2 regions of the Micromonospora sp. RTBAU3-60 genome follow, and region 2 is predicted to be linked to the other one. Evidence: riboswitches for the same ligand, from Rfam matches in the RefSeq annotation. Region 2 holds a riboswitch; the other holds the start of a gene.
The links. A riboswitch is a leader RNA that binds a small molecule or an ion and turns the genes downstream of it on or off. The one in region 2 is predicted to bind glycine.
Positions count from the first base shown of each region.

Region 1: it holds a riboswitch for glycine, as region 2 does, so the genes downstream of both, gcvP (aminomethyl-transferring glycine dehydrogenase) here and gcvT (glycine cleavage system aminomethyltransferase GcvT) in region 2, are expected to answer to the same signal.

Region 1 covers NZ_JBUEGB010000013.1:159,320-162,872, reverse strand. Annotated here, with positions in the region: gene ACY34I_RS15895 (NAD(P)H-binding protein) at 1-348, opposite strand, end outside; gene ACY34I_RS15890 (NAD-dependent protein deacetylase) at 481-1,353, shown strand; glycine riboswitch at 1,419-1,518, shown strand; gene gcvP (aminomethyl-transferring glycine dehydrogenase) at 1,592-3,553, shown strand, end outside.
Region 2 covers NZ_JBUEGB010000081.1:21,686-25,238, forward strand. Annotated here, with positions in the region: gene ACY34I_RS35765 (FadR/GntR family transcriptional regulator) at 1-453, shown strand, start outside; gene ACY34I_RS35770 (amidohydrolase) at 515-1,741, shown strand; glycine riboswitch at 1,771-1,866, shown strand; gene gcvT (glycine cleavage system aminomethyltransferase GcvT) at 2,013-3,131, shown strand; gene gcvH (glycine cleavage system protein GcvH) at 3,158-3,532, shown strand; gene glyA (serine hydroxymethyltransferase) at 3,534-3,553, shown strand, end outside.

The sequences.
Region 1 (3,553 bases), on a different contig from region 2:
CACGCCGATGGACGAGACGAGCAGGTAGCGGCGGACGCCGGCGCGCTGGGCGGCGTCGGCGAGCAGCACCGCGGCGGCCCGGTCGACGGTGTCCTTGCGGGCGGCGCCGCTGCCCGGTCCGGCGCCGGCGGCGAAGACCACCGCGTCCGCGCCGGCGAGGTGGGCGGCGACGGTGTCGACGTCGGTGTGTTCCAGGTCGGCGACGACCGGTTCGGCGCCGGCGGCGCGCAGCGCGGCGGCATGGTCGGGGTTGCGGATCAGCCCCACCGCGGTGTCGCCGCGCCCGGCGAGTTCCCGTTCCAGCAGCTTGGCGATCTTGCCGTGGCCTCCGGCGATGACGACGCGCATACGCCCCAACCTAGTCGCCGCCTGGTGCGCCCGCCGGGCGAGCCGCAACCCCCGCCGGCCCGGGCGCGGCCCGGTCGGGTGAGGGCGGTCACCCGGTGGGAGCTGGGGCGACAGTTGAGGCAGCATGGACGGGTGACGGAGATCGACGCGTTGGCGCGGCTGGTCGGCGGCGGGGGCGTGGTGGTGCTCAGCGGGGCCGGGTTGTCCACCGAGTCGGGCATCCCGGACTACCGGGGGCCCAGCGGCGCCGCCCGCCGGCACACCCCGATGACCTACCAGGCGTTCACCCGGGAGGCGGACGCGCGGCGGCGCTACTGGGCGCGCAGCCACCTGGGGTGGCGGCTGATCGCCCGGGCCGCCCCGAACGCCGGGCACCGGGCGGTGGCGCGGCTGCAGCAGGCGGGCCTGGTCGGCGGGCTCATCACGCAGAACGTCGACGGGTTGCACACCGCCGCCGGCAGCCGCGGGGTGATCGAGCTGCACGGCCGGCTCGACGAGGTGATCTGCCTGGACTGCGGCAACCTGACCTCCCGGGAGGAACTGGACCGGCGGCTGCGGGAGGCCAACCCGGATTTCGCCGCGCACGTCGCCCACGTCAACCCCGACGGTGACGTCGACCTGCCCGACGAGGCGGTGGCCGGGTTCCGCACCGTCGACTGCGGCATCTGCGGCACCGGCATGCTGAAACCGGACGTGGTGTTCTTCGGCGAGACGGTGCCCGCGCCCCGGGTGGCCGACTGTTTCGCCCTGGTCGAACGGGCCCGGGCGCTGCTGGTGCTCGGTTCCTCGTTGACGGTCATGTCGGGGCGGCGGTTCGTGATCCGGGCGGCGAAGCTCGGCATTCCGGTGGCCGTGGTCAACCAGGGGCCGACGCGCGGCGACGGGCACGCCACAGTGCGGGTGGACGCGCCGTTGGGTGCGGTGCTGCCCGCCCTGGCCGACCGGATCACCGGGCCGGACGCGGCCGCCGCGCCCCGGGCCGCCGGGGAGCCGGCCGTCGTGTAGGGCGCTGCCGGCGGGGTCGGACATGAGCCGGAAACCCGGTCGCTGGTAGCGTTGACCATGCCGGTACCACCCACGCGGGAGAGACCGCCCGGAAACCACCCGGACGGCGCCGAAGGGGCAGATTCCTCCCCGGAACCTCTCAGGCAAAAGGACCGCGTGGGCAGGCACTGTGGAGCGCGTCAGCGCGACTCAGGGGGAGGCCGACCCGTCGACCTCGCCCCGACAAGGAGCGCCGCGCATGACCGCAGAGCAGTTCGCCGACCGGCACATCGGCCCTGACCCCGGCGACGAGCGCCGGATGCTGGAGACCATCGGCTACAGCTCCATCGACGAGCTGATGGACGCGGCGATCCCCGAGGTGATCCGCTGGCACGGCACCCTGGACCTGCCGGCGCCGGCTAGTGAGCGGGAGGCCATCGCCGAGCTGCGTGCCCTGGCCGCCCGCAACACCGTCGCCGTGTCGATGATCGGGCTGGGCTACCACGGCACCCACACCCCGGCGGTGATCCGCCGCAACGTGCTGGAGAACCCGGCCTGGTACACGGCGTACACGCCGTACCAGCCGGAGATCAGCCAGGGCCGGCTGGAGGCGCTGCTGAACTTCCAGACGATGGTCACCGACCTGACCGGGTTGGCCACCGCGAACGCGTCGATGCTCGACGAGGGCACCGCCGCGGCGGAGGCGATGACCCTCGCCCGCCGCGCGGCCAAGAGCAAGAGCCCGGTGTACGTGGTGGACGCCGACACGCTGCCGCAGACCATCGCGGTGATCACCAGCCGGGCCGAGCCGCTCGGCATCGAGGTGCGGGTGCTCGACGTCGCGCGCGACGAGCTGCCCGGTGAGTTCTTCGGCCTGCACCTGCAGTACCCGGGCGCGTCCGGGGCGGTCCGCGACCACGCCGGCCTGGTCGAGGCCGCGCACCAGGTCGGGGCGCTCGTCACCGTCGCCGCGGACCTGCTGGCGTTGACGCTGCTGCGCGCGCCGGGTGAGATCGGCGCCGACATCGCCGCCGGCACCACCCAGCGGTTCGGCGTGCCGATGGGCTTCGGTGGGCCCCACGCCGGCTACCTGGCGGTGCGGGCGGGCCTGGAGCGGATGCTGCCCGGCCGCCTCGTGGGGGTGTCGAAGGACGCCGACGGCAACCGGGCGTACCGGCTGGCGTTGCAGACCCGGGAGCAGCACATCCGGCGGGAGAAGGCGACCAGCAACATCTGCACCGCGCAGGTGCTGCTGGCGGTGATGGCCGGCATGTACGCGGTCTACCACGGCCCGGACGGGTTGCGGGCGATCGCCCGGCGTACCCATGAGATGGCGGCGCGGCTCGCGGCCGGGCTGCGCGCCGGCGGCGTGCAGGTCGCGGACGTGGCGTTCTTCGACACGGTCACCGTGACGGTGCCGGGGCGGGCGGCCGAGGTGGTCGCCGCCGCGGCCGAGCGGAACGTGAACCTGCGGCTGGTCGACGCCGACCGGGTGGGGATCTCCTGCGACGAGACGACCACGCGAGCGCACCTGGCGGCCGTGTGGGCGGCGTTCGGGGTCGACGGGGTCGACGGCGACGTGGACGCGGCGCTGCCGCCGGGGCTGGCCCGCACGTCGGACTTCCTCACCCACCCGGTGTTCCGCAGCCACCACTCCGAGACGGCGATGCTGCGCTACCTGCGGCGGCTGGCCGACTTCGACTACGCGCTGGATCGGGGCATGATCCCGCTGGGGTCGTGCACGATGAAGCTGAACGCCACCACCGAGATGGAGGCGATCACCTGGCCGGAGTTCGCCCACCTGCACCCGTTCGCGCCGGTGGAGCAGACGGCCGGATACCGGGAGCTGATCGGCCAGCTGGAGGGCTGGCTGGCGGAGGTGACCGGGTACGACGCGGTCAGCGTGCAGCCCAACGCCGGCTCGCAGGGGGAGCTGGCGGGTCTGCTGGCGATCCGGGCGTACCACCGGCAGCGCGGGCAGGGGCACCGGGACGTGTGCCTGATCCCGTCGTCGGCGCACGGCACCAACGCGGCGTCGGCGGTGATGGCCGGGATGCGGGTGGTCGTGGTGGCCTGCGACGAGAACGGCAACGTCGACCTGGTCGACCTCGACGCGAAGATCGACAAGCATCGGGACGCGCTCGCCGCGATCATGGTGACGTACCCGTCGACGCACGGGGTGTACGAGACGGGCATCGCGCAGCTGTGCGCGAAGGTGCAC
Region 2 (3,553 bases):
GACGAGTCGGCCGTAGCGTTCAGCCGCAAGCTCAAGGACAGCAAGACCCGCGACGTGCTCGAAGTGCGGCGCGGGCTGGACGCGACCGCGGTTCACCTGGCCGCGACACGACGCACCGACGACGACCTCACCGCGATGGAGACGACGCTGCGGCGCCGCCGCGAGGCCGCGTCGACGGGAGACCAGGCCACGTTCGTCGACGCTGACGTGGCGTTCCACCTGGCCGTGGCGCAGGCCGCCCACAACGCCCTGCTCCTCGGGCTCTACGAGGGACTCTCGATGTCCATCCGCGAGTCCCTGAACACGATCGAGTCCCTGCAGCACGCCGTCGGCGACGGCGGTGACGACCACGAAGCGCTCTTCGACGCGATCAAGTCCGGAGACGAGGCGCGAGCCGTCGACATCGCGCTGTCGATAATCGCCAGCCAGGAGCAGCAGTGCGCACTCAAGTGACCGGGCCGTCCAAGGCGGAGGCGGTCCAGCCCCGCTGCCGCCACAGCCGCGAGGAGGAACGTTGACGACCGCCATGTTGATCAAGAACGTACGCCCCTGGGCGGGCGGACCATGCGACATCGTCGTCGAGGACGGCCGGATCGCCAAGGTGCTGCCGGCCGGCAACGCGACGCCGGACGCGGACGGCAGCGTCGTCGACGGACGCGGCCACATCGCCCTGCCCTCGTTCACCGACACGCACGCCCACCTGGACTCCACCCGCCTGGGTCTGCCGTTCCGCCCACACACTGCGGGCCCGGGATTGGAGGGGCTGATCGAGAACGACCGGGCGAACTGGCGTTCGGCGGAGGCCAGCGTCAGCGAGCGGGCGATCTACACGCTCGGCCGGACCATCGCGTCGGGCGCCACGACGGTACGCAGCCACGCCCAGGTCGACACGCTGTCCGGCCTCGACCGTCTCGAGGGGGTGCTCGCCGCCCGTGCGGCCCACCGAGCCAGGGCCGCGGTCCAGGTCGTGGCCTTCCCGCAGGCCGGCATCATCCGTGACCGGGGTACCGCCGACCTGCTCGCCGCCGCGCTGTCCAGCGGCGCGGACCTGGTGGGCGGGATCGACCCGTGCAGCCTGGACCGGGATCCCGTCGAGCACCTCGACACCGTCTTCGGGTTGGCCGAACGCCATCAGGTCGGCGTTGACCTCCACCTGCACGAGCTCGGCGAACTCGGCGCATTCACGCTCGACCTCATCTTCGAACGGGTACGCGCCCTCGCCATGCACGGCAGGGTCACCGTCTCGCACGCGTTCCCGCTCGCCACCGTGGCCCCGGACCGCGTCGAGGCGATCGCCGGTCAGCTGGCCGAGCTCGACATCGCCCTGACCACGATCGCACCGGGCGGTCAGCGCACGCTTCCGCTCGACCTGCTGGCGCGTCACGGGGTAAGGGTCGGCCTCGGTCAGGACGGCATGCGGGACTACTGGTCCCCGTTCGGCGACGGTGACATGCTCGGTCGTACCTGGCAGCTCGCGTTCGTCAGCCAGCTACGTCGGGACGACCTCATCGAACGCTGCGTCGCGCTCGCCACCGTCGGTGGCCGCGCCATCGTCGAGGGCTGTGGCGGGGCCGCGTGGACGGCGAGCTCGGACGAACCCCGTGGGCTCGCGCCGGGCGACTCCGCCGACCTCGTCCTGCTCCCCGGCGAGACGGTGACCAGCGCGGTGATGGACCGGCCGTCCGGCCGCATCGTCGTGCACCGGGGCCGGGTTGTCGCCGAGGACGGCGTTCTGGTCTGATGGCACACACAACTGAACATCGCGCCGCTTGAACCGGAGCGGGAGAGACTCGGCCACAACCCGGACCGAGCGCCGAAGGAGCAACTCTCCCCAGAATCTCTCAGGCCCTGTACCGCTCCGGTGAGGCAACTCTGGAAAGCCAGGACGCGGATGTCCTGCACCCACGGTGCAAACCGTCTGATCGACGGTGAAGCTCTCAGGTACCGATGACAGAGCGGGGAGGTCGCCCACCGGTGCCGTTCGCGGCACCCGAGCCAAGGGAGCCTCCCGAATGAACCCCTCCGGCCACTCGTGGCGCCGCACGCCCCTGCACGACGTGCACGCGGCGCTCGGTGCCAGCTTCACCGGCTTCGCCGGCTGGTCGATGCCGATCCGCTACTCCTCCGAGATCGCCGAGCACAAGGCGGTGCGCTCGACCGCCGGACTGTTCGACCTGTGCCACATGGGCGAGTTGGAACTCACCGGCCGGGAAGCCGGCGCGGCGCTCGACTTCGCACTGGTCGGGCGTCCGTCGCAGATCGGCGTCGGCCGGGCCCGGTACTCGATGATCTGCGCCGAGGACGGTGGGATCCTGGACGACCTCGTGGTCTACCGGCTGGCCGAGGAGCGGTTCCTCGTCGTCGCCAACGCCGCCAACGTGCTCGTCGTACGCGACGCGCTGAACGAACGCGTGTCGGGGTTCGACGCCGAGGTGCGCGACGCGTCCGACGACTGGGCGCTGATCGCGGTCCAGGGACCCGCCTCGGCGGAGATCGTCAGCCAGCTGACCGACCTCGACGTGTCGGCCCTGAGGTACTACGCCATCGACGAGGCCGTCCTCGCCGGCGTCGCGGTCCTGCTGGCCCGGACCGGATACACCGGTGAGGACGGCTTCGAGGTCTACTGCCGCCCCGAGGACGCCGCGGCGGTCTGGGCCGCCCTCACCGAGGCCGGCGAGCAGCACGGCCTTGTCCCGGCCGGCCTGGCGTGCCGCGACACCTTGCGGCTGGAGGCGGGCATGCCGCTCTACGGCCAGGAGCTGAGCCGGGACGTGACGCCGTTCGAGGCGGGGCTCGACCGCGTCGTCGCCTTCGACAAGGACGGCGGTTTCGTCGGGGAGGCCGCCCTCGCCGCGCGCCGTGTCGCAGGGGCACGGCGGACGCTCGTCGGGTTGGTGTCCGCCGGCCGCCGCTCCCCGCGGGCCGGATACCCCGTGCTCGACCCCTCGACCGGTGCGCAAATCGGCCGGGTGACCAGCGGCGCCCCATCGCCCACGCTCAACCGCCCGATCGCCATGGCCTACGTCCCCGTCGGCCACGACGAGCCGGGCACCAGGCTCGCCGTCGACCTCCGCGGCGCCGCTGAAGACGTCGAGGTCGTCGCTCTCCCCTTCTACCGCCGCAACCGGTGACCGCGCCAACCTCCCAGGAGCACGAGATGAACGTTCCCGCCCAGCTGAAGTTCACCGCCGAGCACGAGTGGCTCGACATCGAAGGAGACCTCGCCACCGTCGGCATCACCGCCTTCGCCGCCGAGGCTCTCGGCGACGTCGTCTACGTCGACCTGCCCGCCGTCGGCAGCAGTGTCGCCGCAGGCGAGGCCTGCGGCGAAATCGAGTCGACGAAGTCGGTCAGCGAACTCTACGCCCCCGCCGACGGCGACGTGGTGGAGGTAAACCAGGCGGTCGTCGACGACCCCGGCCTGCTCAACCTGGACCCGTTCGGGGCGGGCTGGCTGTTCCGGATGCGCGTCACGAACTCCCCCGCCCTGCTCGACGCCGCCGCCTACGAGTCGCTGACCGGAGGCGAGTGAGATGAGTATTTGCGACCGGCC